Regions from separate parts of the Mesorhizobium sp. M1423 genome, predicted to be linked through region 1. Evidence: predicted binding sites of a transcription regulator. Region 1 holds the regulator's gene; each other region holds the start of a gene.

Evidence for each region. The regulator PhoB, encoded in region 1, activates phosphate uptake and scavenging genes when phosphate is short. The targets are predictions, from matches to a motif close to TGTCATNNANCTGTCAT.
Region 2: NKG95_RS25690 (RNA degradosome polyphosphate kinase) is a predicted target of PhoB. The motif match lies at 1,627-1,643, and genes of this name have one in related genera.
Region 3: NKG95_RS23870 (ceramide glucosyltransferase) is a predicted target of PhoB. The motif match lies at 7,188-7,204, and genes of this name have one in related genera.

Annotation. Positions count from the first base shown of each region.
Region 1 is NZ_JAMYKU010000001.1:456,644-466,473, reverse strand. It holds gene NKG95_RS02420 (CHASE domain-containing protein) at 32-1,654, opposite strand; gene NKG95_RS02415 (ATP-binding cassette domain-containing protein) at 1,784-2,584, opposite strand; gene NKG95_RS02410 (sugar ABC transporter permease) at 2,599-3,930, opposite strand; gene xylF (D-xylose ABC transporter substrate-binding protein) at 4,073-5,113, opposite strand; gene NKG95_RS02400 (ROK family protein) at 5,400-6,644, shown strand; gene phoB (phosphate regulon transcriptional regulator PhoB) at 6,654-7,343, opposite strand; gene phoU (phosphate signaling complex protein PhoU) at 7,360-8,067, opposite strand; gene pstB (phosphate ABC transporter ATP-binding protein PstB) at 8,100-8,903, opposite strand; gene pstA (phosphate ABC transporter permease PstA) at 8,900-9,751, opposite strand; gene pstC (phosphate ABC transporter permease subunit PstC) at 9,755-9,830, opposite strand, start outside.
Region 2 is NZ_JAMYKU010000024.1:49,039-58,868, reverse strand. It holds gene NKG95_RS25690 (RNA degradosome polyphosphate kinase) at 1-1,554, opposite strand, end outside; gene NKG95_RS25685 (zinc-finger domain-containing protein) at 1,704-1,949, shown strand; gene NKG95_RS25680 (FAD-dependent monooxygenase) at 1,969-3,174, shown strand; gene NKG95_RS25675 (TIGR02117 family protein) at 3,369-4,040, opposite strand; gene NKG95_RS25670 (metal-sensing transcriptional repressor) at 4,144-4,407, shown strand; gene NKG95_RS25665 (cation diffusion facilitator family transporter) at 4,404-5,432, shown strand; gene NKG95_RS25660 (HoxN/HupN/NixA family nickel/cobalt transporter) at 5,463-6,176, shown strand; gene NKG95_RS25655 (multicopper oxidase domain-containing protein) at 6,251-8,170, opposite strand; gene NKG95_RS25650 (amino acid ABC transporter ATP-binding protein) at 8,428-9,177, opposite strand; gene NKG95_RS25645 (amino acid ABC transporter permease) at 9,247-9,830, opposite strand, start outside.
Region 3 is NZ_JAMYKU010000021.1:16,104-25,933, forward strand. It holds gene NKG95_RS23830 (ATP-binding protein) at 1-336, shown strand, start outside; gene phoU (phosphate signaling complex protein PhoU) at 451-1,176, shown strand; gene NKG95_RS23840 (magnesium and cobalt transport protein CorA) at 1,370-2,377, shown strand; gene NKG95_RS23845 (GcrA family cell cycle regulator) at 2,480-3,004, opposite strand; gene NKG95_RS23850 (aspartate aminotransferase family protein) at 3,359-4,558, shown strand; gene argF (ornithine carbamoyltransferase) at 4,573-5,484, shown strand; gene NKG95_RS23860 (Hsp33 family molecular chaperone) at 5,602-6,612, shown strand; gene apaG (Co2+/Mg2+ efflux facilitator ApaG/CorD) at 6,689-7,081, opposite strand; gene NKG95_RS23870 (ceramide glucosyltransferase) at 7,309-8,463, shown strand; gene NKG95_RS23875 (O-succinylhomoserine sulfhydrylase) at 8,499-9,689, opposite strand; SAM riboswitch at 9,760-9,830, opposite strand, start outside.

The DNA.
Region 1 (9,830 bases):
GCTGTCGCGATGCGGCTCACGAGACGGCGTTTCAAGCCGGCAGCGGAACCTTGATTTCCACGTTCAAGCCGTTTTCGTGAAAATCGCGCCTGATTGTGCCACGCAACTCGCGTGTGACGTTGAGATCGATCAGTCTGGTGCCGAAACCGCTCTTCGCCGGTGTCTCGAGCTTCCTCTGCCCGGCCTCGCGCCAGTTGAGAGCCAATGTCCGCGCTCCGCCGCGGCCTTCGAGCGACCAGTCGACCTTGAGCGCACCGACTGAATTGCCGGCTTCGCCATGCTTCAGCGCATTCGTCGCCAGTTCGTGAAAGACGAGGCCGAGTGCCTGCGTCGTCTTTTCGTCGAGAAGAACCTCCGGTCCCGACAACAGCCCTTCAGGAAGCTCGCTTCCGAACACCTGGCCAAGCTCGATGCGCAGCAGGTCGCCGAGATCGGCTTTCTGCCAGCGTGAGCGCGTCAGCATGTCCTGGGAAGCCGCCATCGCCTGCAGCCGAGCCGAAAATGATGCCGAGAACTCTTGGACGTCGGCGGTGTGCGATGCTGTCTGGCGCGCGATTGCCAGCACCCGCGTGATCGAGTTCTTGATGCGATGCTTCATCTCCTGCAGCATCAGGTCTTTTTCCAGCAGGCTCTTTTCGGTCGTTTCGTGAAGCAGCGAGACCGCCTCATAGGCCCGCTCCTGATAGCGGGCCACCAGCGCGATGGCGCCCGCAAGCAGTAGCCCGAACAATCCGAGCATCACCGGAATGGCACGCGAGGAAGGTTGCGAGAAAGCACTTGTCGGCCTGAACAGGACGACCCACGGCCGACCGGCAACGGTGATCTTGCGGGTGATCAGCAGCCTGTCGCCAAGGGCTGAAACAGGCGGCGTTTCCGACTGGAACAGCAGGTTGTCACTGTTCACAGCGCCGTCATAGATTTCGGTGTTGACCGGCAACAGAGGTGCCCGGCTGAGCGCAGCCTGGAACAGGTCCCGGGAGCGGAAGGCCGCATAGAGGAAGCCGGCAGTCGAAGATCTCGATGCGTTGACGGCGTCCGGCGCGGTTTCGACATTGAGCCGGACGAAGACGAGGAACCCGGTGAAGGTCTGCGCGGCACCCGTATCCTTGCCGAGCTGCACGAGCCCGCTGGCGTGCAGCTGGTCGTCGACCATCGCCTTTTCGATCGCCTCGCGCCGCACCGGCCCGGTGAACATATCATAACCGATGCTGGATTTATTGGACGGGTCCAGCGGCTCGAACAGCACGATGGGCGTACGCCACGGCAAGTTCGTGTCGGGATAGATCGGATGGCTTGCGCCGTGATCGTGCAGGATATCGCGCTCGACCGCCGCCTCGTTTCCAGTTTTCGCCAGGCGGAGGAAGCCGATGCCGCGCAGGCCGGCGAAATTATTGTCGATGTCGAGCGCGTCGAAGAAAGCCTTGAACTCGCCTTGCGAGATACCGCCATTGCGCGCATCGAACAATGCCCGGGTTGAGCGCAGCAGCGACAGGTCCAGGTCGATGCGGCTTTCGATCCGGTTAAGCGCGTCGTCCGCCGTCGCCTCGAATTTTATACGGGCGGCTTCCTGGGTGGCAAAATAGGCAAAACCCGCCATCGTCAGGCTGATCAGCGCGACGGCGATGAAAGCTACGGTCGGAAAGAGTTTCTTCAATTGCCGATACGTCCCGTGGACGGTTCGGCATCTTTATGGGCAACTCCCGACGCCAACACAATGGCGAGGCCAAAGCATGGTGACTGCTGGCACATTTTGGCGACTTGTGATTAGCCGGCTAATTCTCGTTCAGGCCGCGATCTTCAGGGCGCCCGGCCCTGGGATGGCGCCGGGCGGGCACTTGCCGAGGATGATCATGCCGAGCACGTCGTCCTGGGTGACATCGGTCGTGCGCGCCGTGCCGACAACCCGACCGTTCTTCATGACGCAGACGCGGTCGGCAAGCTCGAACACGTCATGGATGTCATGGCTGATCAGGAAGATGCCGATGCCGTCGGCCTTGAGCTGCCTGACCAGTTCGCCGACCTGTGCCGTCTCCTGCGGCCCGAGTGCCGCTGTCGGCTCGTCCATGATCAGGATGCGGGCGTTGAACAGGATGGCGCGGGCGATCGCAACCGACTGCCGCTGGCCGCCCGAAAGCTTTACCACCGGTTCCTTGAAGCGCTGGAAACGCGGATTGAGCCTGCCCATCACCTTGCGCGCTTCGGCCTCCATGGCGACATCGTCGAGCGTTCCCCAGCCGGTCATCAGCTCGCGGCCGAGAAACAGGTTGGCGGCCGCATCGACATTGTCGGCCAGCGCCAGTGTCTGGTAGATCGTCTCGATGCCGTACTTCTTGGCGTCGCGCGGATTGGAGATCGAAGCCTCCTCGCCGTTGACGAAAATCTGGCCCGCATCACGCTTGTAGGCGCCGGACAGGATTTTTATCAACGTCGATTTTCCGGCACCGTTATGGCCGAGCAAAGCCATCACCTCGCCCGGGAAAAGATCGACCGAGGCGTCGTCGACGGCGCGAATGCCGCCGAAGGCGATCGAAATGTTGCGCATCTCGATCAGCGGCGTGCCCGTGGGAGCGGTCCTGTCTGCCATGCTCGTTCTCCTCACTAGACCCGTTTGCGATAGACGGTATCGAGCCACACCGCGACCACCAGCACGGCGCCGACAACGATGCTCTGCAGCGGCGAATCGATGCCGAGCAGCACCATGCCGGATTGCAGCGATTGCATCAAAAGCGCGCCGAGCATGGCGCCGAGCACCGTGCCGGAGCCGCCGGCGAGCGACGTGCCGCCGATCACGGCCGCCGCGATGACCAGCAGCTCGTCCAGGGTCCCCAGCGCATTAGTCGACGCGTTGAGGCGCGCCGATGCGATCGCCGCACTGATCGCGGCCAGCACGCCCATGATCATGAACACCTTCATGGTGACCCAGCGTGTGTTGATGCCGGCGAGTTCGGCCGCTTCCGGATTGCCGCCTATGGCAAAGACATAGCGGCCGAAACGGGTGCGTCTGGTGATGAAGGTCATGACGATGCCCGCGGCCACGGCCATCAGCACAGGTATGGCGATGCCGTGGGCGATGAACAACCCGCCCTCGGGAACGGTGATGCCGTTCTGCTGGGCATATTGGCGTACGATGCCGACCGGCCAAGGATAGGAATTGGCGATCCACACGGCGCCGAGGATGGCGGCGCAGGCTATCACGCCGAGCAAGCTTTCCGCCCAGACAGGGCGCAGCGGAAAGTTGAAGCGCTTGCGCTGCGAGCGGCCGTTGAAGAGCATGAAGGCAACGGCCGCGCAGGCGAGGACACCGACGATCCAGCTCCAGGTGGCGCCGATCGAGCCCCGTGGTCCGCCGCCCATCAGCTGGAAGGTCCTGTCCAGCGGCGCAACGGTGCGCCCGCTGGTGATCAGCCATGCCATGCCGCGCCAGACCAGCAATCCGCCGAGCGTCACGATAAAGGCAGGAACCTGGAGATAGGCGATGATGAAACCCTGAAACGCTCCGATAGCCAGGCCGAGCACCAGGCCGGCGGCCAGTGCGATGACCCACAGCCAGGGGCTGCCAAGCTGAAATCCCATGATGCGGACGAGGAATTCGGCCTGCGCCACGCCCATCACCATGCCGATCACGCCTTCCACGGAGCCGACGGAAAGATCGATGTTGCGCATCACGATGACCAGCACCATGCCGGTCGCCATGATCGCCACCGACGAGGTCTGCACCGAAAGGTTCCAGAGATTGCGCGGCGTCAGGAAGAGCCCGCCCGACAGTATGTGGATCCCGACCCAGATGACCAGCAGCGCGCCGACCATGCCGAGCATGCGCGTGTCGAGTTCGGTTGCCTTGAGAAATCGGGCAACGACGCCGAGCTCCGATTCCCGCGCCCGGTCTGCCGTCGAGCTGTCGACCGGCGTGTTGGAAGTCGTGTCGGTCATGATGTTTCTCCCGCCGGGTTGCCGTCTGCCGCGGATGCCGGAAGCAGCCTAGAAGTTATCCGCCGGAAGCGGAAAAACAATTCTTTCTTGAAAAAACGCCGCGGCAAGCGGCCGCGGCGTTCGGACTTCTCGGAAACTCGGATCAGTTGCAGACCGGAACAGCGCCCGCCGCCACGCCCGCGCAGACCTCTTCTTTCTTGATCCAGCCGGCGTCGATGACGACGTTGAGGTTGTCCTTGGTGATGGCGACCGGGGTCAGGAACAGGGACTTTACGGTGTTGCCGCCGGGCGTGGTGAAATCCTTCACGCCGGCAATGTCGGTCATCTGCTTGCCGTCGGCCAATTGCGAGGCGATCTCGGCGGCGTTCTTGCCGAGCTCGCGCGCGTCCTTCCACACCGAGACCGTCTGTGTGCCGAGCGCGATGCGATTCAGCGCGGCGTGGTCGCCGTCCTGGCCCGAGACCGGAACCGATCCAGCCAACCCTTGCGCCGTCAGTGCGGCGACGACGCCGCCGGCAGTGCCGTCGTTAGCGGCGACCACCGCATCGACCTTGTTGTCGTTCGCGGTCAGGAACTGTTCCATGTTCTTCTGGGCGTTGGCCGGCAGCCAGCCGTCGGTATAGGCCTCGCCGACATTCTTGATCTTGCCGCTGTCGATGGCGTCCTTCAGCACTTCCATCGAACCGGCAAAAAGGAAATCGGCATTCGGATCGGCGCCCGAGCCCTTGATGAAGACATAGTTGCCTTCCGGCTTCACCTTGAACACGTCGCGGGCCTGCATGCGGCCGACTTCCTTGTTGTCGAAGGTCAGGTAAAAGACGTCCTTGTTCTCGATCAGCCGGTCGTAGCCGACAACCGGAATACCTTCGTCCAGCGCCTTCTGCACGGCCGGCCCTATCGCCGAGGCGTCCTGCGCCAGGATGATCAGTGCGTTGGCGCCCTGCGAGATCAGGCTCTCGACGTCGGTGAGCTGCTTGCCGGGGTTGGACTGTGCGTCGGCGGAAATATACTTGTCGCCTGCGGCCTCGATGGCCGCCTTCATTGCGGCTTCGTCGGTCTTCCAGCGCTCTTCCTGGAAGTTCGACCAGGAAACGCCGATGACCTTGTCCTTAGCCTGCGCCACCGACGCAAGCGCCAGCGTCATGGCGACACCCGCCAGAATGGCGGTCGTGAATTTCTTCATCATATCCTCCCTGCGCCGCGTACGGCGTGACCAATTGGCCCCAAAGGCCAGCTTAGAGGCGCTAATTTTTTCGAGCCTCGAAAAAATACTGGCCCGATCTCCCGCTGCTGTCAACATCGATTCTGATGGATTTTGATGTTGCTGCGAGTTTTTTCGAGCTTCGGAATAAACGATGACAGCGCCACCTGCATCTGACACTATTTGCCTCATCTGACACTATTTGTCGGCATTACCGACGGCTTCCGGTTCATGAGCGGCCGCGGCAAACCGGGAGGAAAGCAAAACGATGTCGGTCGGAATCCGCCATGACGATTTGCGCCGGCGCAACCGGGCGATGGTGATCTCGGCCGTGCGCCGGGCCGGCCAGCCATCGCGTACGGAGATCGCCGCAACCACCGGCCTCAGCCATTCGACCATATCGGCGATCTCCTCCGACCTGATACGGGAAGGCATCCTCGCCGAGAGCAAGGCAAGCGAACCCGTTTCGTTGAAACGCGGTCGTCCGCAGGTCGGCCTTGCCCTCAATCCGGAAGCGGCGGCGGTGCTGACCGTGGTGTTGTCGCTGAATTTCCTGTCGGCCGCCATCATCGACTATGCGGGGCAGGTGGTCGCCGAGGAACAGCGCCGGCTGGACACGCTGACCATGCCGCGCGACGAACTGATCCGCGAATGCATGGCCATCGTCCGGCGCCGGCTGGAGGATCCAGACCTTGACGTCCGCCGCGTCGCCCGCATCGCCTTGGCGATTCAGGGAATTACCGACTCCCCTGCACGCGCCATGCTGTGGTCGCCGATCACGCCGCAGACGGACATCGACTTTGCCGACATGCTGGAAGATGAATTCGGCATCCCGGCCACGGTGGAGAACGACTGCAATATGATGGCGGTGGCTTTGCGCTGGCGCGATCCGGATCGCTATCGCGACGACTTCATCGCCATCCTGCTTTCGCACGGAATCGGCATGGGGCTGGTGCTCAAGGGCGAGCTGTTCACCGGCACACACTCCTCGGGCGGCGAGTTTGGCCACATGATCCATCGTCCGGGCGGCGCACTCTGCCGTTGCGGGCGGCGCGGCTGCATCGAGGCCTATGCCGGCAATTACGCCATCTGGCGCAACGCCACGCAGATGAGCGAAGACAGCCAACCGGTCGCCGACGTCAGCGACGCCGACATGCGCGCGCTGGCGGTTCGGGCGCGCGAGAAGGACGGGCCGGAACGCGAAGCCTACCGCAAGGCCGGCGAAGCGCTGGGTTTCGGTCTCGGCTCGCTGTTCGCGCTGATCGATCCGGCACCGGTTGCGATGGTCGGCGCCAGTGCCGCCGCCTTCGATCTGATCGAGCCGGCCTTGCGCAAGGCCATCGCCCAGACCGCCGGCGGCCAGCATTCGGGCTCGATCTCCTTCGATACCGAGCCGAACGAATTGCCGCTGATCCGCGAAGGCTGTGCAATGCGGGCGTTAAGCTTCGTCGACCAGCAGATTTTCGCGCCGGGCGCGCAAATGAGGCCCGGCGTCAGAAAGAACGTAGCCTGACTGGGCGGGTCAATCTTCCCTGATCGCGTAGCCGGCACCGCGGATGGTGCGGATGACATCAGGCATGCGGCCGTTGTTGACGGCTTTGCGCAGCCGCCCGACATGCACGTCGACGGTGCGTTCGTCGATATAGATCGTCTCGCCCCAGACATTATCGAGTAACTGGCTGCGCGAGAAGACGCGGCCCGGATGCCGCATCATGAATTCGAGCAACCGGAATTCGGTCGGCCCGAGCCGGATCTCGGTCTTCTTGCGATACACCCTGTGCGATTCGCGATCGAGCACGATGTCGCCGACCTTCAGCACGCTGGACAGCACTTCCGGCTTGGCGCGGCGCAGCAGCGCCTTGACCCTGGCCATGAATTCCGGTGTCGAAAACGGTTTGACCAGATAGTCGTCGGCGCCGGTCGAAAGACCGCGTACCCGGTCGCTCTCCTCGCCGCGCGCGGTCAGCATGATGATCGGCAGCCGTTCGGTTTCGGGGCGCACCCGCAACCGGCGGCAGAGCTCGATGCCGGAAACCGCTGGTATCATCCAGTCGAGCACCAGAAGATCGGGCACATTCTCCTGCAAACGGATCTCGGCTTCGTCGCCGCGTGTCACCACCTCGACCTGGTAGCCTTCGGATTCGAGATTGTAGCGGAGCAGCACACCCAACGGCTCCTCGTCCTCCACCACCATTATGCGTGGTGCGATCATCGGCTGGGCACCCCCATCATGTCGCCGGTGCGGACATTGTCGTTTCGTCTTGCTTCGGACGATTGACCGGCAATTGCTCGCCGGTCAGCACATAATACGCATTTTCGGCGATGTTGGTGACATGGTCGCCGATCCGCTCCAGATTCTTGGCGCAGAACAGCAGATGCGTGCAAGCGGTGATGTTGCGCGGGTCTTCCATCATGTAGGTCAACAGCTCGCGGAACACCGACGTGTATTTGACGTCGATACGCTCGTCGGCGGCGCGCAGCTTGGCCAACGCGGCTGCATCGCCTGCAGCATACTCCTCGATGACGCCCTGCACCTGGATGAGCACCAGCTGCGCCATCGCATCGATGGAATGCGATAGGTCGCGCGGCGTGACGCTGAGGCCGACCGCGCTCACACGCTTGGCGATATTCTTGGCAAGGTCGCCGATGCGTTCGAGGTCGCCGGCCATGCGGATCGCCCCGACGACATGGCGCAGATCGTGGGCCATCGGCTGGCGCTTGGCGATCAGGGTAATGGCGCGGTCGTCCAGTTCGCGTTGACGCGCATCCATGATGGCGTCGTCGGAGACGACGCGTTGCGCCAGCACGTTGTCGGAATTCAACAGGGCCTTGGTCGCCCCGCCGACCATCGAACCGGCGAGGTCGGCCATGTCGCGGATCAGCTTGCTGATCTGCTCGAGATCCTCGTCGAAAGAAGCGACTGTGTGTTCGCCCATGGTCCTGTCCTCATATGCGTGATCGGAACGGCTCAGCCGAAGCGGCCGGTGATGTAATCCTGCGTGCGCTTCTCGCGGGGCGACGTGAAGATCTTCTCGGTCCGGTCGAACTCTACCAGTTCACCCAGATACATGAAGGCGGTCTGGCGCGATACGCGCGCCGCCTGCTGCATGTTGTGGGTGACGATGACGATCGTGTAGTCGGCTTGCAATTCGTCGATCAGTTCCTCGATCTTGGCGGTCGACAGCGGGTCGAGTGCCGAAGCCGGCTCATCGAGCAGAATGACTTCCGGCTTCACCGCCACGGTGCGGGCAATACAAAGCCGCTGCTGCTGGCCGCCTGACAGGCTCAAGCCGCTGGCGTTGAGCTTGTCCTTGACCTCGCCCCACAGCGCGGCCCGCTTCAACGCTTGTTCGACGCGGCCGTCCATTTCGGACTTGCCGAGATTCTCATAAAGCCTGACGCCGAAGGCGATGTTCTCGTAGATCGACATCGGGAACGGCGTCGGCTTCTGGAACACCATGCCGATCTTGGTCCTCAGGAGATTGAGATCCTGCGAGCGGTCGAGAATGTTCTTGCCGTCGAGCAGCACCTGGCCCTCGGCTGTCTGCTTCGGGTAGAGTTCGTAGATGCGGTTGAACACACGCAGCAGCGTCGATTTCCCGCAGCCCGAAGGGCCGATGAAGGCAGTGACGCTGCGCTCGGGCAGCGACAAGGTGATGTCCTTCAACGCCTTGCTCTGGCCGTAGTAGAAGTTGAGGTTCTTGACCTCGATCTTCGTCTTCTCGGCGACCGTTTCGGTCATCGTCATGTCCGGGGACAACATCTGTGTCATCTGTCCTCTCTGCGTCCGGTAAGGCTGCGGGCGAGGATGCTCAAGCCCAGAACCGTCAGGGTGATTATGAGTGCGCCGGTCCACGCCAGTTGCTGCCATTCCTCATAAGGGCTGAGAGCGAACTGGAAGATGGTCACCGGCAGGCTGGCCATCGGCGCGTTGATATTGCTGCTCCAGAACTGGTTGTTGAGCGCGGTGAAGAGCAGCGGCGCCGTCTCGCCGGAAATGCGTGCTATCGCCAGCAATATGCCGGTGACGATGCCGGACAATGCGGCGCGGTAGGCGACCGAGCGGATCACCACCCAGCGCGGCGCGCCGATCGCGGCGCCGGCTTCACGCAACGCGTTCGGCACCAGGTTGAGCATGTCTTCAGTGGTGCGCACGACCACCGGAATGACCAGGATGGCAAGCGCAACGGCGCCGGCTATGGCCGAGAAATGTCCCATTGGCCGCACCATCAGTTCATAGACGAACAAGCCGATGATGATCGACGGCGCTGACAACAGGATGTCGTTGATGAAGCGCACGACGGTGGTGATGCGCGAGAAACGCCCATATTCGGCCATGTAGGTTCCCGCCAGCACGCCGATCGGCGTGCCGACGACAACGGCGATGATCGTCATCAGCAGGCTGCCCGCGATTGCATTGAGCAGGCCGCCGGCCTCGCCTGGCGGTGGCGTCATCTCGGTGAAGACCGCGAACGAAAGCCCGGCTGTGCCCTTATAGACCAGTGCACCGAGAATGAGCGCCAGCCAGGCAAGCCCGATGCCGGCGGCGACGACGCAAAGCGCCATCATCACCGAATTTCTGGCTTTGCGGCGGCTGTGGAGCGATGAGGATGTCGACATCGGTCAGGCTCCCGTACGGGCGTCGATCCGCATCAGCATATAGCGGGCGGCGGCAAGGATCAGGAAAGTGATGACGAAC
Region 2 (9,830 bases), on a different contig from region 1:
GGCCAGCCGCATCTGCTCGGCCGGCTCGGCATAGCCGGTGATGAAATTGAACAATTGCGCGACATCGCGCGCGATCGTCGGATCGGTGGTGAAGAAGGACAGGTCGGTGTAGATGCGCGCGGTGACCGGGTGGTAATTGCCGGTGCCGAGATGCACGTAATTGCGTAGCCTGCCATCCTCGCGCCGCACCACCAGCGACATTTTCGCGTGGGTCTTCAGCTCGAGAAAGCCGAAGACGACCTGGACTCCGGCGCGCTCGAGGTCGCGCGCCCAGCGGATGTTGGCCTCCTCGTCGAAGCGCGCCTTGAGCTCGACCAGCGCCGTCACCGACTTGCCGGCCTCGGCGGCGTCGACCAAAGCCCGCACGATCGGGCTGTCGTTGGAGGTGCGGTAGAGCGTCTGCTTGATCGCCACCACTTCCTGATCGGCCATCGCCTGGCGCAGGAACTGCACCACCACGTCGAAGGATTCGTAGGGGTGGTGGACGATGATGTCCTTCTCGCGGATGGCGGCAAAGCAATCGCCACCATGCTCGCGGATGCGCTCCGGGAAGCGCGGATTGTAGGGCGTGAACTTCAGATCGTCGCGAGCGACGGCGACGATCTCCGAGATCTGGCTAAGCGCCAGCGGCCCGGTAAGCACGCTGATGCGGCTGGCCGAGACGCCAAGCTCGCCGGCGACGAAGTCGCGCAATTCGGACGGCATCAGCCTGTCGAACTCGATCCGGATGACCGAGCCGCGGCGGCGACGCTTCAGCGCCGTCTCGAACAGTCGCACCAGATCTTCGGATTCTTCCTCGACCTCGATATCGCTGTCGCGGATGATGCGGAACGTGCCGGAGCCCTTGACCTCGTAGCCGGGGAACAGCTTGCCGATGTAGAGACTGACCGCCTCTTCGAGCGGAACGAAGCGGACGTGATGCTTGCGATCCGGCAAGCGGATGAAGCGCCTCAGCGCTACCGGCAGGCGCAAAAGCGCGCTCATTTCCTCGCCGTTCTTGCGGTGGCGCAATTGCAGCGCCATCGAGAAACCGAGATTGGGAATGAACGGAAACGGATGCGCTGGGTCGATCGACAGCGGCGTCAGGACCGGAAACACCTGCTCCTGGAAATGGTCCTCGAGCCAGGTCTTCTCGTCCTTGGTCAGCGCATCGCGGGTGATGCTCTCGATGCCTTCCTTGTTGAGCTGCAGCATCAGCGCCGAAAGGCTGTTCTGCTGGTCCTCCTGCAGGCGCTCGACCTCGCGCAACAGCTGTTCGAGCTGCTGCTCGGGGGTGCGCCCGTCCGGGCTCTTCAGCACGATGCCCTCGCGCACCTGGCCGGCAAGACCGGCGACGCGGACCATGAAGAACTCGTCGAGATTGGCCGCCGATATCGACAGGAAGCGAACGCGCTCGAGCAGCGGATGATTGGCGTTCAGCGATTCCTCGAGCACGCGCCGATTGAATTGCAGCCAGGAAAACTCGCGGTTGACGAAGCGGTCAGGATTGCCGCCTTCGCGGCTCGCCGCCTCGATGGTGATGAATTCGCTCTGGACCGGCTTCAGTTCGTTCATGATTCCTGCTCTTCCTACACCAGCCGTCGGCGCCAGCCTTAACCGGCTTAACTTATCCTCTGACAGGCTTTTGCGACAGTTTCATTTCATCGATCTTGCAAAGAGACGGGTTATGATCCAGATGCAATCGACAAGATCAGGAGACGACGATGGCAGGCGGTTCCATTCCCCATTTCCAGAACGATGCGGGCTATCCGGCAATCGACATCGGCGTCAAGGAATTCATGTGCACCGGCGCCAATCCGCCTTTCGACCATCCGCATGTATTTCTCGACATGGGCGACGACAATGAAAAGGTCTGCCCCTACTGCTCGACGCTCTATCGCTATTCGCCGAAGCTGAAGGCATTGGAAACGGTGCCGCCGGGCTGCCTTTATATCGACCAGGCCGCCTGATTCTCCTGCGACAAGCCTGATGCAGGAAACGCAGTCCCGGCAGGTCGTCATCGCCGGGGCGGGCGTTGCCGGGCTGACCGCGGCACTGGCCTTCGCCGAGCGCGGCTATCGGATAAAACTGTTCGAACAGGCGCAGCACCTCGAGGCTGCCGGCGCCGGCATCCAGTTGTCGCCCAACGCGACACGCATTCTTCGACAACTCGGCGTACTCGATCGGCTGCTGCCGACGGCGGTGCGGCCGGAGGCGGTTGTGCTCAAGGATGCCGCCACGCTGGGCGAGCTGGCGCGCGTACCGCTTGGCCCGGCCGCCGAAACGCGCTGGGGGGCACCCTATCTCGTCGCCCACCGCGCCGATCTGCAGTCAGCGCTGATGCAGCGGGTTTCGGAGCAGCCCGGGATCGAACTGGTCGCTGGCGCGCGGGTGACCGACATCGCAGCCGGACCGAAAGCTGTTGCCGTCACTGCATCGGCTGATGGCGAAACGGTCGAGGCTGGCTGTCTGCTGATCGGCGCGGATGGCGTCTGGTCGTCGGTGCGAGAACAACTGGCCCGCAAAGCGGCCGAATTCGGTAGTAGCCGGTTTTCAGGTGAGCTGGCGTGGCGCGCCACCGTCGGTGCCGACAGCCCTGCTGGCCAAGCCTTTGCAGCGATCGGTGCGCCCGATTGCGTTACCGCATTCCTCTATCCCGGCTTCCATATGGTCGCCTATCCGGTCAGCCGTGGCACTGCCTTCAACCTCGCCGCCTTCACCAGGGGCGAGCGCATCGCCGAGGGCTGGTCGGGGCATGCCAACCCCGCCATCCTCGTCAGCGCCATGCGCGGTACCGCGCCGGCGCTGGTCCGTCTGGCGAGCGAGGCGGCGCCGTGGACGGCATGGCCGATCCACACCGTCGAGCAGCGGCGGTGGACGACACCGGAAGGCGTCGCGCTGATCGGCGATGCGGCGCATGCGATGACGCCCTTTGCCGCACAGGGCGCGGCGATGGCGATCGAGGACGCGGCGACGCTTGCCGGCTTCGTTGCCACCTCGCCTGCCGATCTCAGCGGCGCGCTTGCCGCTTGGGAACAGGCGCGGCGGCCGCGCGTCGCCCAGGTCGCCCGCCGCGGCGCGGTCAACCGCCTCGCCTGGCACGCGGCCGGGCCGGTGGCGATGGCCCGCAACCTGTTCCTGGCGATGCGCTCACCCGAAAAGCTCGCCGCCGATCTTGATTGGCTTTATGGCTAGCGGGCGCGCGAGTCTGGGGATCGGCGATAAAAAGCTCGATAGGCCGGCGGGACAGCGCCCCCCTCTGTCCTGCCGGACATCTCCCCCACAAGGAGGGAGATTGGCAGTTTCGGCGCCTTGCTAGGTCCTGCAACGTTAGAGATTGGCGAAAGGAGGGCTCGAAGGATCGCGGCGTTGATCAGCCGGAACCCTCTTCAATTGTGAAGCCGCATCGACAGGCCGAGCGAGGCTGGCAGCGGGTTCCACCAGCCGGTGCGCAGCCCGGCCGTGCGCAGTGCCGCCGCCGTCCAGGTGTTGCAGCCGATCAGCGCGTTGAAATGGCCATTGGCTTCGAAGAAACGATCGAAGCGGGAATAGGCCGCATTCTCGATCGGAATGGCCCCGTTCGGCCCCCGCTGGAAGCTTGCCGCAATGTAATCGAGCAGCGCCGCAAAGCGTTCGTCGCCGATGTCGAAGCCGGCGACGTCGGGATGCGGCTCGGCGATGTCGCCGGAAATGTCGACATGCATCACCGAGGCATCGACGGTCAGCGCCTTCATCACCGGCATCGCCTTCAGCTCCGACCAGGTCGGCGTCTCCAGATAGAAGGCGCGGCCGCCCCAGCCGAAGACGATGTAGCGGACCTCCGCCATGTCGGCAGGAATGCCGGCATCGACCAGGAAATGGAAGCGCCGGCGCATATCGTCGTCGACCGGGATGGCGATGTCGGTGTGGATCGGATTTTGCAGCACCAAGATGCGGTGGCTTGCGCCGATCGGATCGGCAACTGCCGCCGGCCAGAGCGGGCGCGGCAGCAGCGTGCCCAGCGCTGCGGCAAGCACTGTTGCAACGACCAGCAGGCCAAGAAAACGGGCAAGCTTCTTCATGGGAAAGGCTTAGAGCAAGCCATGCTCAAGGTGAAGCGTCTCTGGAGTTGCACGGCTGGCAAAGCGCTTGACGCGTATCCTCCCCGGGAGGATATGCTCAAGCATGTCAGATCACCTCCACGCCTCGCATCCTTCCATCATAAAGCGCCTGAAGCGCGCGCAAGGTCACCTTGCGGCTGTGCTGGCCATGATCGAGGCGCATCGCCCTTGCGTTGATCTGGCGCAGCAGCTTCATGCCGTCGAAAGGGCCGTCAGCAGCGCCAAGCGCGAGCTGATCAACGATCACATCGAGCATTGCCTCACGGACAGCGTGGAAACCGGCGGCAACTCGCTGGCGGAACTCAAGCAGCTGGCGAAGTATCTATGAATGCCATCGTAGCCCGCATTCTGGACTGGCTCGGGTTCGGCTCGCACGCCGCACATCATCACGGCGATCACGGTTCGCACGGTCACACCCACGGCGTCATCGATGCGACAATTGCTACCACCGACCGGGGCATCTGGGCAATCAAATGGTCGTTCGTAATCCTGGCCATCACCGCGGCGTTGCAGATGGTCGTGGTTGTGCTGTCGGGGAGCGTGGCATTGCTGGCCGACACGATCCATAACATCGGCGATGCGACAACGGCGATCCCGCTATGGATTGCGTTCGTGCTGGCGCGGCGCAAGCCGTCGCGGACCTTTACCTATGGCTTGGGCCGGGTCGAGGATCTGGCCGGCATCATCATCGTGCTCATCATCCTGTTCAGCGCTGTTGTCGCCGCCTACCAAGCCATCGACAGGCTGATCAATCCACAAGTAGTGACACACCTCGGCTGGCTGACGGCGGCGGGCATTGTCGGCTTCCTCGGCAACGAGGCGGTTGCCGTGTTCCGTATCCGCGTCGGCCGCGAAATCAACAGCGCGGCACTCATTGCCGACGGCTACCACGCCCGCACCGACGGACTTACCAGCCTTGCCGTGGTCATCGGAGCCATCGGCGTCTGGCTCGGCTTTTCCTTGGCCGACCCGATCGTCGGCCTGCTGATCACGATTGCGATCTTCGGTATCGTGTGGCAATCGGCCCGTTCGGTGCTGACCCGCATGCTGGACGGAATCGAACCCGGTGTGATGGATGAAATCCGACATGCCGCCGAGCATGTTGCGGGCGCGCATATTGTCGATGCTAAGGCGCGCTGGGTCGGTCATAGATTGCACGCCGACATCGCAATTGCCGCGGACGAAACCTTACCGCTGTCGGCGGCGAACAAGATCGCGGCAGCGCTGAAAGACGAACTGTCCCAGCATATGCCAGCCCTGGCTGAGGCGAATGTCCGGTTTTCAACGGAACGTGGAGAGAACGACCATCCGCACCCTCACGAGCACACGCATGACCACGGCCACATGCACTGACGCTCGCCGATTTTCTGCTAGTCTCGTCCGATGTTCCAGACGCTCGTCGAATTTCAGCGCACGATCTATCTGACGCTCGGCGAGCAGATCAAGCTGCTTGCGGCCGGAGGCAATTGGCTGGCATTCATGGCCTTCCTGCCGATGGGCGTCGTGTTCGGGGCTGCCCATGCGCTGACGCCGGGTCATAGCAAGGCGGTCCTGGCGACCTATCTTGCCGGTTCGGATGCGAAGGTCTCGCGCGGCCTGCTCGTGTCTATCACGCTATCGTTCACGCATGTGACGATTGCCGTTCTGATTGCGGCTCTCTCGCTGCCACTGGTCTCCATAGCATTGGGCAGCGTTGGCCGCGCTCCGCTTCTGGAGCATATCAGTCGTGGGCTGCTCGGCCTCATTGGCGTCTGGATGCTCTGGCGCGCTTTGAGCCACAGCCATCACCACAGGCACGAAGGCGAGGCTGTCGGCGTGATGGCAGGCCTGATCCCCTGCCCGCTGACGCTTTTCGCGATGACTTTCGCGATCTCCAGGGGTGTTCCGGCAGCGGGCGTCCTGTTTGCCATCACCATGATGGTCGGCGTGGCGCTGACGCTGTCCTGCGTCGCGGTATTGTCGATCGTGTTTCGGGAACGGCTTGTACAGTTTTTCGCGCGCCAGCCACGGCTGTTCGAAACCATCTCCCGGGCCATCGAGGGCGCTGCCGGTCTCGCCCTTGCCGGCGTCGCTGTCTGGCAGATCACATCAGCTTAAGAGAAAACATGGTTTCAGCCACTGCATGGCGTCCGGGCCGGTGCAGCAGTTGGAACGAGCCAAGCCGACGCCGGTCATGTCACATCGATCACGACCATCAGCCCGCCGCCGCCCTTCTCCTCGACATTGTTGTTCGTGGTGTGATGCGGGATGTGGCAATGGATCAGCCATTTGCCCGGACGCTGTGCCTTCCAGATCACGTCGTAGCGCTGACCCGGCCCGACATTGACCGTATCGGCAAGGAAACGACCCGAGGCAGGGATCGTCTCGCCGTCGCGGGCAACGACCTCGAACGGTCCGCCATGGATATGCATCGGATGGATGAAGCCGTTGTTGGTGCCGATGAACCGCACCTTGAGCGTCTCGCCGACCTTCATCGGAATCGTCTCGGTCGAGGGATAGGCCTTGCCGTTGATGGTGAAGAAATTCGGCATGCCGCCGTCCATCGGCATCGACGGGTAGGTCAGCCCTTCCCGCACCAGCCATTCGTGAAGCTCGATGACGTAATCATGGTCGGCCGCGACCTCATCGGCGGGATTGGCGGGATCGATGATCAGCGCACCGTAGAGGCCGAGCGCCTGGGTCCGGTCCGGCTTGGCATGGGGGTGATAGAAATAGGTTCCGTGCTGGGTTGCGGTGAATTCGTATGAATAGGATTGGCCGGGCTCGATCGGCGCCTGCGTGATTTCCGCCGGCCCATCCATCTGGTTCGGCAGGATCAAGCCATGCCAATGCACTGTCGTTTCCTCAGGCAGGCCGTTGGTGACGTTGATCCTGACCTGATCGCCCTGGCGAATGTGAATTCGCGGGCCGGGAATCTGGCCATTATAGGCATAGGCGTCTACCGCAACGTCCGGCAGGATCTGCCAGCGGACCACCGAAGGCCTGAGCGCGAACACCTTGGTGCCGTTCTCCATCCGAAACGGCAGGTCCTGGTCACCCCTTATCGTCAGACCATAAGAGGCGGCCACGAGGCGCGGATCGGTGGCGGCCATGTCGCGCATTGCGTCGGCGGGCGTGTCGCGATCCATGATCATGCCTTGCGGCATGATCACCCCGCCGACATCGCGCGCCGACAAGGTTAGGTTCAGCCAGTTCGCCGGCGCGATCATGCCGATGGCGAGGGCCAGCAGGGAGACCATGCTGAGGGCGGCGACTTGCGGGGTCGTGGCATCCGTCTCCATGTGATGACCGGCGCCGCCTTTGCCTTTGTGGGAAGCCATATCGTGGTGCTGCCCGTGATGGCCGCTGGCGTCGGCCTGCTGCATTTGCATCTGCGCGTGTTGCCCTTGGTGGGGCCGCTCTCGACCGTCGGTGCCGGCCGCCTGTTGGCGCTGTGTCATCAGCCCATGTTTCAAGCCGCGGGCGACCAGCCAGACATTGGCGGGGTAGGCAAGCGCAAAGCCGGCGATGACGCCGATCGACATCACGCCCCAGAACAAAAGCTCCGTCGGTTCCATCGCGCGCATGTCGCGGCCCATCATCAGAAAACTCATGACCGGCGCCATGCCGGCCATCATGAAGTTCATGGAGATGAACTCGGGCAGAAAGCTCTTGCGCACGTTCTCCCAATAGGTGCCGCCCATCATCGATTTCATGAAAAGCGACTGGAAGATGAACAGGCCGAAGGCAAAGCCGGCGAGATATTCGACGATCAGGTCGATCCACATCGGCAGGCCGAGCGCCGCCGTGACGGCGGCGGCAAGAATGATGCCGGTGGCATCGCCGGCGACGCAGTGGATGGTGGAGCCGACGCCCTGCTTCCAGAGCGGCCGGGTAAAGAGTTCATGCTCGCCCGGCCGGGGCTCCTTGTCGGCTAGCACGTAGAGCAGCAAGCCGAGCGGCCCCATATAGAGGGTGACCAGGATGAATCCCCATTTCATCACCACCGGCTCGGGATTGTTGCGATATTGATCGAAGCCGACATAAAGCGTCGAAGCCAGCGCCAGCGTGAACCAGACGACGAGAAAATAATCGATCGGTTGGATGAGCATCGGGATGAACCTTGACCTGCCGCCGCACGCGCCCACGCGGCTCGTTATACAAGTCCCAATGGCAATGAACGCAGCCGGCGCGCTTATGATCCGTGCCGGCCTTAGTTACCAGGTTGCAAGGTGACCACTCGAGCGGTCTGAAGCACGCTTGCCATCTTCTCGCGCCGCGCACGGTCAGCGCTCGTCGAATACGCGTAAGGCCCTGAGCAAGGCAGCGAGCCCGGTCCGCCGGCCTTGTCACGAACCGGCGTACAGGATCAGTGCAGGATCTGCGACAGGAACAGTTTCGTGCGTTCGTGGCGCGGGTGGTCGAAGAACTCGGCCGGCGTGTTCTGCTCGACGATCTGGCCTTGGTCCATGAAGATCACCCGGTTGGCGACTTTGCGCGCAAAGCCCATTTCATGGGTGACGCAGAGCATGGTCATGCCCTCCTCGGCGAGCCCGACCATCGTCTCCAGCACTTCCTTGATCATTTCCGGGTCGAGCGCCGAGGTCGGCTCGTCGAACAGCATGATGCGCGGGTTCATGCACAGCGAGCGGGCGATAGCCACGCGCTGTTGCTGGCCGCCGGAAAGCTGACCGGGATATTTGTTGGCCTGTTCCGGAATCTTGACACGCGTGAGGAAATGCATGGCGATTTCCTCGGCCTGCTTCCGCGGCATCTTGCGCACCCAGATCGGCGCCAGCGTGCAATTCTCGAGGATGGTCAGATGCGGAAACAGGTTGAAGTGCTGGAACACCATGCCGACTTCGCGGCGCACCTCGTCGATCTTCTTCAGATCGTTGGTCAGTTCCTTGCCGTCGACTATGATCTTGCCCTTCTGGTGTTCCTCCAGCCGGTTGATGCAGCGGATCATCGTCGATTTGCCGGAGCCCGACGGGCCGCAGATGACGATGCGCTCGCCGCGCATCACCTTCAGATTGATGTCCTTCAGCACATGGAACTCGCCGTACCATTTGTGCATGGCGATGATGTCGATGGCGACATCGGTGGTGGAAATATGCATCTTGGCGGCATTGACCTTGATCTCTTCCGCGCTGACGGCGTTTTCTATGGCCATGACAAGGTCCCCTTTTTAGCGTTTGTGGCCGGTGTCGAGACGGCGTTCCGTGTACATTGAATAGCGCGACATGCCGAAGCAGAACAGCCAGAAGATGAAGGCCGCGAACACCAGGCCGGACCTGGCCGTCTGCGGCGTTGCCCAGCTGGCGTCGGAGAAGTTCTGCTTGACGATGCCGAGGAGGTCGAACATCGAGATGACGATGACCAGGCTGGTGTCCTTGAACATGCCGATGAAGGTGTTGACAATGCCGGGAATGACCAGCTTCAGCGCCTGCGGCATGACGACCAGACCCATCTTCTGCCAGTAGCTGAGGCCGAGCGAATCGGCGCCCTCATACTGGCCTTTGGGGATCGCCTGCAGGCCGCCGCGCACCACTTCGGCCATGTAGGCGGCGGCAAACAGCGACACACCGATCAGCGCGCGCAGGAACTTGTCGAAGCTGACGCCGGCCGGCAGGAACAGCGGCAGCATCACGCTGGCAAAGAACAGCACCGTAATCAGCGGGATGCCGCGTACCGTCTCGATGAAGATCACGCACAGCAGCTTGACGATCGGCATGTTCGAGCGCCGGCCGAGCGCCAGCACGATGCCGACCG
Region 3 (9,830 bases), on a different contig from region 1:
CTTTTCCAGGTTTTTGAAAACCTGCTAGAAAACGCCTGCAAATACGGTCAGTCCGGTGGACGCGTCGTGGTGTCGATCACGCGCGGCGACAGCGATCCCGAGCCGGGCATCGACGTCACCATCAGGGATTTCGGCCCCGGCATCCCCGAAGAACACATCCCGCGCATCACCGAGCGCTTCTACCGTGTCGATGTCGAGAACAGCCGGACCCAGAAGGGCACCGGCCTTGGCCTGTCCATCGTCAAGCATATCCTGACGCGCCACAACGCCAGGCTCTCCATCAGGTCGGAGGTCGGCAAGGGTGCGGCGTTCTCGGTTCATTTGCCGGCTCGCTGACACGGTACTATGTAACACATGATGGGTCGTTTCTTTTTTCTGTCATCCGGCTAGCGTATCAGCGGGGATTCGAGCGAACGACTCAACAAGGATATCCCGGGAAGGCATTCGTCCATGCAGTCCGTGCACATCGTCAGCGCCTATGACGAGGAGCTGAAATATCTGTCGAAGCGCATCGCGGCGATGGGCGGGCATGCCGAGCGCATGGTCGAGCAGGCAGTAGCGGCGCTGGTCAATGCGGATCCTGGGCTTGCCCAGAAAGTCATTCGAGACGACCTGGTTCTGGATGAGGGGCAGCGCGAGATCGACGACAAGGCGATCATCATCATCGCCAAGCGCCAGCCGATGGCGACGGATTTGCGCGAGATCGTCGGAGCGATCCGCATCTCGGCGGACCTCGAACGGGTAGGCGACCTCGGCAAGAACATCGCCAAGCGGGTGGTTGCCGTCGCCGACGGGCGCCAGCCGAACAGCCTGTTCCGCGGCCTCGAGGCTTTGGCCAATCTGGCACTGACCCAGCTCAAGGAAGTGCTCGACGTCTATGCGTCGCGCTCGGTAGAGAAAATCGGTTTCGTGCGCGATCGCGACGACCAGATCGATGCCATGTACACCTCGCTGTTTCGCGAGTTGCTGACCTACATGATGGAAGACCCACGCAACATCACGCCCTGCACGCATCTCCTGTTTTGCGCCAAGAACATCGAGCGCATCGGCGACCACGCCACCAACATCGCCGAGACGATCTACTATATCGTCACCGGCGATCAGATGCCGGCCGATCGCCCGAAGGGCGACAAGACGGACAAGATCATTCTTCCCGCAACGCTGCCTGCGAAGTGAGTTCTCGAAACCAAGCGTGGTGGCCGCGCTGGATTCGCGGCTTGGTGGAGTGGCTCTCAAATCAGAAAAGCAGCTCCCCTGCTGCTCGACACTGATGCGAATTTCGGATTCGCCACCTGAGAGAAAATTGCGCTAAGCTTTGACGCGCCGACTTCTCAGTTCCGCGATGAAGGCCTGCCTTCAGGAGGCTGCGATGGAATATGTCCGCGAGTTTGCTCCTGCGCCGCCGATGTCGGGCATAATCGCTTGCAGCGTCTATACAGCTGGGCGGCGCATCGCCGACATACCCATCGAGGAAGCCGGCGAATGGGCTGGGAAGCCGGGCCATGTCGTCTGGATCGGACTGCTGGAGCCCGACCGCAATTTGTTGCTTCGCGTCCAGGCGCAATTCCATCTGCATGAGCTGGCGATTGAGGACGCCGAGCATCCGCACCAACGGCCGAAGATCGAGCAATATGGCGATGCCCTGTTCATCGTTGCCCGCACGGCGCAGTTGATCGACAGCCGTGTCACCTTCGGCGAGACGCATCTGTTCGTCGGCGCCGGCTACATCGTCAGCGTCAGGCATGGCCCGTCGACCTCCTACGCCGCCGTTCGCCAGCATTGGGAAAGCTGTCCGCATTCCCTCGCCAAGGGCGAGGATTTCGTCCTCTACGCCATTCTCGATTTCATCGTCGACAACTACATGCCGGTGCTCGAGCAGATCGAAAACGAGGTCGAGGCGATCGAGGACAAGGTTCTGCTGAAACCGATGACCGGCTCCGACATCGAGCGGCTTTACATGCTGCGCCGCGATCTCTTGCGCCTGCGTAATGCGGCCCTGCCGCTGGTGGAGGTCTGCCGGCGGCTGACCAGCGCCGATCTGCCGCAAATTCATACAGCCATGCACCCGCTGTTTCGCGACGTCACCGACCACATCCGCACTGTCCAGGAAAAGATCGACAGCCTGCGTGAGGTTCTCGCCTTCGCCTTCGAGGCGAGCCTTCTGGTCGGTCAGAGCCAGGAGACGGCGATCTCCAAGAAGCTTGCCTCATGGGCCGCCATCTTGGCCGTGCCGACAGCATTCGCCGGCATCTACGGCATGAATTTCAGCGACATGCCGGAACTGAGGATGGAATATGGCTACCCGGCCGTACTGGCGGCAATCGCCCTGATCTGCACGGTTCTCTACTGGCGGTTTCGCAAGAACGGGTGGTTGTGAATAGTGAATAGTAAATGGTGAATAGTTAAAATCAGTTCACATGTCGGGCTTCGGCCCGGATATCCATTCACCATTCACCATTCACCATTCACCATTCACCATTCACCTGCTCCGCCGCCGCTCCGAAGCCGGCTGGAACGCCACGCGGGCGTGGTACTTGCAGTAGGGCCCGGTTTCGGCGGCGTCGTTGCCGCAGAAATGGAAGTCTTCGGAAAGCGGATCGCCATTCGGCCATTTGCAGGTGCGCTCGTTCAGCTCGACGAGTTGCAGATGCCGGGAGATCGGCACGACGACGTTTTCGACCGGGCGGATATAGTGGCGCGACACCGGTTCGGCATCGAACTGCGCCTTGAGCGCGGTCGCACCGATCGACATCGACGTGGTGGCATGGCGCGTGGCGCTTGCTGCCCGCGACACCGATTTCTGGATCGTCGATCCCTGTACCGTCTTCTTCTGGCGTGCCGGTGATGCGGTTGTGCGTCCGCGGCCGGACAGTTTCAGCCGGTGCACTTTGCCGATGACCGCATTGCGGCTGACCCCACCAAGCTGTGCGGCGATCTGGCTGGCGCTGAGACCCTCCGACCACAATTTTCTGAGAAGTTCGACTCGCTCGTCAGTCCAGTTCATGAGACCGCGCTCCTGCTGAAAAGTGCGGCAATCGGAATCCATTCCCGACCCGGCTTCTGCCGGGCAGACACCACATATATCGGGTGATTAGGTCCGCCGCACGAAATCTAGTTATTTCTCTACTACAATTACCTTATGCGCTGACTCGGTGACAAGAGTCCCAAGGCCAACACGAATCGGTTTTTTCGGTTTTCCCCAACTTGCCCGGTCGCTTATGAGCCGGCATTGTGCTGGGGGGCTTGCCGCACGTCCTTGCGCGACCTTTTCGTTGACTTCACGGCCGAAAAACACGATAAGCCACAAGGGCCGCCGCTTTGGCGGCTTTTTGATTTTCCGGTTCCGGAGACGCATATAATGAGCGGTTCGGCGCTTTTCGAGACCTTTGTTCGCGCACCCCTGGCTTTCGACCACGGTGAAGGCACCTGGCTGGTCACCGACAAGGGCGAGCGATATCTCGATTTCGCAGGCGGCATCGCCGTGAATTCATTGGGCTACAGCCATCCGCATCTGGTCGCGGCCCTCACTGAACAGGCCGCCAAGCTCTGGCACGTCTCCAATCTGTACGAGATTCCGGGACAGAGCCGGCTCGGCGAGCGGCTGGCCGACGCCAGCTTCGCCGACAAGGTGTTCTTCACCAATTCCGGCGCAGAGGCGCTTGAATGCGCCATCAAGACGGCGCGGCGCTATCACTTCGTCAAGGGCCATCCCGAGCGCTTCCGCACCATCAGCTTCGAAGGCGCCTTCCATGGCCGCACCCTGGCGACCATCGCCGCCGGCGGCCAGTACAAATATCTGGAAGGTTTCGGCCCCAAGGTCGACGGCTTCGACCAAGTCGGCTTCGACGACATCGACGCCGCCGAAAAGGCGATCACGCCTGAAACCGCGGCGATCCTGATCGAGCCGGTGCAAGGTGAGGGCGGCATCAGGCAAGTGCCGTCGCAATCGCTGAAGCGGCTCAGGCAGCTCTGCGATCAGCACGGACTGCTCTTGATTTTCGACGAGGTCCAATGCGGCGTCGGCCGCACCGGAAAGCTGTTCGCGCATGAGTGGGCGGGTGTCACACCCGACCTCATGGCGGTGGCCAAGGGCATCGGCGGCGGCTTCCCGATGGGCGCCTGCCTCGCCACCGACGAGGCAGCGGCCGGCATGACCGCCGGCGTGCACGGCACCACCTTCGGCGGCAATCCGCTGGCCATGGCGGTCGGCAACGCCGTGCTCGACGTGGTGCTGGAAGACGGCTTTCTCGATGACGTCCGGCGCAAGGCGCTGCTCTTGAAACAGGGGCTGGCCGGTGTCGCCGACGAATTTCCGGACGTTATCGAAAGCATCAGGGGCACCGGCCTGATGCTCGGCCTTAAATGCGCGATGCCCAACACCAAGGTTACGGTGGCACTGCGCGACCAGCATCTCTTGACGGTTCCGGCCGGCGACAACGTTATCCGTCTGCTGCCGCCTCTCACCGTCACCGATGCCGAGATCCACGAGGGGCTCGAGCGCATTCGTGCCGGCGCCAAGAGCCTGGCGGATGCCATCGTCGCTGCCGCCGCGAAGTAATCCTGGAATTCCTGATGTCCCTTCGCCACTTCACCGATCTTTCCGCCGTTTCCGAAGGCGATCTGCGCTTCATGCTCGACGACGCAGCTGTGCGAAAGGCGAGGCTCAAGGCCGGCGAACGCACCAAGCCGCTCGAAGGCAAGGTGCTGGCGATGATCTTCGACAAGCCCTCGACGCGCACGCGCGTGTCATTCGACGTCGGCATGCGGCAGTTGGGTGGCGAGACGATCATGCTGACTGGCACCGAGATGCAACTTGGCCGTTCCGAGACTATTGCAGACACGGCCAAGGTGCTGTCGCGCTATGTCGATGCCATCATGATCCGCACCACCTCGCATGACCGGCTGCTGGAACTGACGGAAAACGCTACGGTGCCCGTCATCAACGGGCTGACCGACGAAACCCATCCCTGCCAGTTGATGGCCGACATCATGACCTTCGAAGAGCACCGCGGTCCGGTGGCCGGCAAGACGATCGCCTGGACCGGCGACGGCAATAATGTCCTGCATTCTTTACTGGAGGCCTCTGCGCGGTTCCGCTTCAAGCTGAACGTCGCCGTGCCCGAAGGCAGCGAACCGGCTCAGAGGCATGTCGACTGGTCGAAGGCCAATGGCGGCAAGCTGAAATTCACTCGTTCGCCCGAGGAGGCCGTTCACGAGGCCGACTGCATCGTCACCGACTGCTGGGTCTCGATGGGTCAGGAGCACCGTGCGCGCGGCCACAATGTCTTCTTGCCCTATCAGGTCAACGCGGCCCTGATGGCGAAAGCCAAGCCGGACGCGCTGTTCATGCACTGTCTGCCGGCGCATCGCGGTGAGGAGGTTACCGACGAGGTCATCGATGGGCCGCATTCGGTGGTGTTCGACGAGGCCGAGAACCGGCTCCACGCCCAGAAGGCGGTTTTGGCCTGGTGCCTGGGCGCTTGATCCGGGCCGCCTTGATCCGGGAGTTCGTGGTGCCTATCTCAGGCGCATCACGCAAATCGAGCGCGTCTCGTCGCATGCGCCCCGGAGGGCGGCATCGCCGCGCCCCGGAGCTTTGTCATGTTGGAAACTCGTCAATTGGCTGAACATCAACCCAAGCTCGGCGAGTTCGGCTACGCCGGCGACGACCATGTCGTGCCGTTTGAGGTCGGCCCGCTCGACGTGCGCGGCCGTACCGTCCAGCTCGGGCCGATGCTCGACGCTATTCTCAGCCGCCACGAGTATCCCGAGCCGGTGGCACGACTACTGGCCGAAGCCTGTGTGCTGACCGTCCTGCTCGGAACTTCGTTGAAGTTCGAGGGCAAGTTCATTCTGCAGACCCGCACCGACGGGCCGGTCGATATGCTGGTCGCGGATTTCTCCACGCCGCACGCGCTGCGCGCCTATGCCCGCTTCGATGCCGACCGGCTGGAGGCTTTGACGGCTGCCGGCGAGACGTCGCCGCAGACGCTGCTCGGCAGCGGCGTCCTGGCGCTGACAATCGACCAGGGCGCCCACACGCAACGCTACCAGGGCATCGTCCAGCTCGACGGCGTCACGCTGGAAGAAGCCGCACGCACCTATTTCCGCCAATCGGAGCAGATTCCGACCGACCTACGGCTTTCGGTGGCCAAGCTTCTGACGCCCGGCGTCGGCGGTGCCCGCGAGCAATGGCGCGCCGGTGGCCTGCTGGCACAATTCCTGCCGCAGTCGCCGGAACGCATGCGCGTACCCGACCTTCCCGGAGGCGACGGCGATCCGCGTGAGGAAATCCACGACCCGACCGACAATTCCTGGCAGGAACTGCTGGCGCTGCTTGGTACCATTGAACCGACCGAGCTGATCGATCCGACTATCGGCGCCGAGCGGCTGCTTTACCGGCTGTTCCACGAGCATGGTGTCCGCGTCTTCGGCGGCGTGCCGGTCGCCGACCAGTGCTCATGCTCGAGGGAGAAGATCCGCGGCATCCTCGAGGGTTTTTCCGCCGAGGAGATCAGAGACAGCACCGAGGATGGTAGCATTCACGTCGCCTGCGAATTCTGCTCGAAGCAATATGACTTCGACCCGGCGGAATTTGCAGCGGCTCAATAACGAGCGTCAGTGCGGCTGCCTTCGCAGAACTTGGGTTCCTCGCCCCGCAAGGCGGGAAGAGGAATCAAAGTGAACGTCAATTGACGGTGCGCCGCGTGCCTGGCAAATCGAGTGAGAAGGCGGGGATGGCGACGTCGAAGGTCTCGCCCCGCTTGTTGCGCATTGTGTAGTGCCCGACCATGATGCCGGACGGGGTCGAGAGCGGGCATCCAGACGTATACTGATAGCTGTCGCCGGGGTTGAGTCCCGGTTGCTCGCCGACGACCCCGGGGCCGCGCACTTCCTCGACCTTGCCGGTGCCGTCGGTAATGTGCCAGTAGCGCGACAGAAGCTGCACGAACTCGTCCGACTGATTGTCGATGGTCACCTGGTAGCCCCAGACATAGCGGTTTTGCGGCGGGTCGGAGTGATCCTCCAGATAGAACGGCCTGACCTGCACTTCGATGTTGCGGGTGACGGCGCTGTACATAAACTGCTCCAAAGCAATGTAGATGGAACTTTCGACGCTCAGCGCAGTTTGATCAACGATGCGCGTCATCTCCTTGCCCGACTCAAGCGCAGGTGCCGAAAAACAATGTCATTTAAGTGACACATGACAATGATGGTGTGCAGGCTTGTGCCGGGCGACTCGGTGTTCTGTCGAATTGTTGAAAACGGCCGTCAGGCGGCCGGCATTTCTGGAGTGACCAGATCTCGATGGAACCGACATTCGCAGCCGCCCTCTTTTCCATAGCTCTCCTTCTTTCAAATCTCGCCAGCATCCTGTTAGCTTCGCTGAAGCTGAAGCGAGCAGCCAGGATCGCATCGCCCGCCGCCACCGTGCTACCGGTATCGATCGTCGTCCCGGCGCGCGGCGTCGAGCCGTTTACCGAGGAGACGCTGGAGCGCGCCTTCTCACTCGACTGGCCGCGCTACGAACTCATCTTCTGCGTCGCCCATGCCGACGACCCCGTGGTCAAGTCGATCACCGCTGCAATGGCGCGTTTTCCGGCTATACGCGCCCGGCTGCTCGTCGGCGACGACCGCATCAGCGGCAATCCGAAACTCAACAATTGCGTGAAGGGTTGGGAAGCGGCGCTTTATCGCTGGGTCATCCTTGCCGATTCCAACGTGCTTATGCCGAGCGATTATGTCCAGCAGCTGATGGCGGCATGGCGGCCCGACACCGGCCTCGTCTGCTCGACGCCGATCGGCTCGCGGCCTGAAGGGTTTTGGGGGGAGGTCGAATGCGCCTTTCTCAACACGCTGCAGGCACGCTGGCAGTACGCTGGAGAGGCGCTCGGCCTTGGCTTCGCCCAGGGCAAGAGCATGTTGTGGAACAAGCCGATGCTTGACGCCAATGGCGGCATCCGCGCACTGGCCGCCGAGATTGCCGAGGACGCCGCCGCGACCAAGCTGGTCAACCGGCTCGGACTGCGCGTCAATCTTGTCGCTTCGCCCTTCGAACAGCCGCTCGGCCGGCGCACGCTTGGCGAGATCTGGTCTCGGCAGGCGCGTTGGGCGCGGCTGCGCCGCGTCACCTTCGCGCTGTTCTTCGCCCCCGAGATCCTGATCGGAGCGGCGCCGCCGCTGGTGCTTGCGCTGATCGCGGCGGCTGACGCCGGCGTCAGCCTGCCGGCAACCGCCATCGCCGTGCTGGTCGCGGCCTACCTGCCGGAATGTGCCCTGGCCTGGGTCAAAGGATGGCACCTGTCGCTGCGCACCATCCTGGCGATGATGGTTCGCGACTGCATGCTGCCGGCGATATGGGCGCGCGGCTGGCTGAGCGGCGCCGTCGACTGGCGCGGCAACGTTATGACCATCCAGACCAAGGCCGTCGCGGAGCTGGAAGAGACCCCGTCCGGCGCCTGACCGGCGCGTCCCCGCTCACCTCTGTTCGGTCAGCCCTATCCGGCGGCTCTCAGCGCTTGCTCGATGTCTTCGAGCAGATCGTCGGTATCTTCCAGGCCGACGGAAAGCCTGAGCGTGCCCGGCCCGATACCGAGCTCGGCGCGGGCCTCATCGGTCAAGTTCTTGTGCGTGGTCGTCGCCGGATGAGTGATCAGGCTCTTGGCGTCGCCGAGATTGTTGGAAATCAGCACGATGTCGAGCGCGTTCTGGAAAGCAAAGGCCGCCTGCTTGCCGCCCTTCACATCCAGGCAGATCAGCGTTGAGCCGCCTGACATCTGTTTCTTGACCACGGCCGCTTGCGGGTGGTCGGCACGGCCGGGATAGATGACGCGGGCGATTTGCGGGCGCTCGGCGAGGAAATCCGCGATGCGGCCGGCACTTTCCGTCTGCTGGCGTACGCGCAGCGGCAGCGTCTCCAGGCCTTTCAGCAGGGTCCAGGCATTGAAGGGCGAGAGGCTGGGGCCGGTGTGGCGGAAATAGTCATGCAGGTTCTCGTCGATCCATTTTTTGTCCGACAAGATAACGCCTCCAAGGCAGCGCCCTTGGCCGTCAATATGCTTGGTGGCCGAATAGACGACGATATGGGCGCCGAGCTGCAAGGGTTTCTGCTGCAAGGGCGTGGCGAAGACATTGTCGACGATCAGCCTGGCGCCGATCGAGTTGGCAAGTGCCGCGACGGCGGCGATGTCGACCACCTCCAGCGTTGGGTTGGTCGGGCTTTCCAGGAAGAACAGTTTGGTGTTCGGCTTGACCGCCTGTTCCCAATTGGCGATGTCAGTGCCATCGACCAGCGTTGCCTCGATGCCGTATTTCGGCGCCAGCGTCTCGACCACCCAGCGGCAGGAGCCGAACAATGCGCGCGCCGCCACGATATGGTCGCCCGCCTTGGCGCTGCACAGCAATGCTGCCGTCACCGCCGCCATGCCGGACGCCGTGGCGCGCGCGTCCTCGGCGCCTTCCAGCGCGCACATACGCTTTTCGAACATGTCGACCGTCGGATTGGCATAGCGCGAATAGATGAAGCCCGGCTCCTCACCCTTGAAGCGCGCTTCCGCTGCTTGCGCCGTCTCGTAGACATAGCCTTGGGTGAGATACATCGCCTCAGAGGTCTCGCCGAAGCCGGAACGCAGCGTCCCGGCATGCACGAGTGCGGTCTGAGGCTTCCAGTCGCGCTTCTTGGTCATCATTCTATCCAAACACCAAAAATGGTCCAAACAACAAAAAACCGGTCGCGAAAGTCGCAACCGGTCCATATGGCCTTGCGGCCCGACGGTCCTTTAGCGACTTATTTAACGTGGCTGCAAGCCGACCGGCCAAATCACCACGGG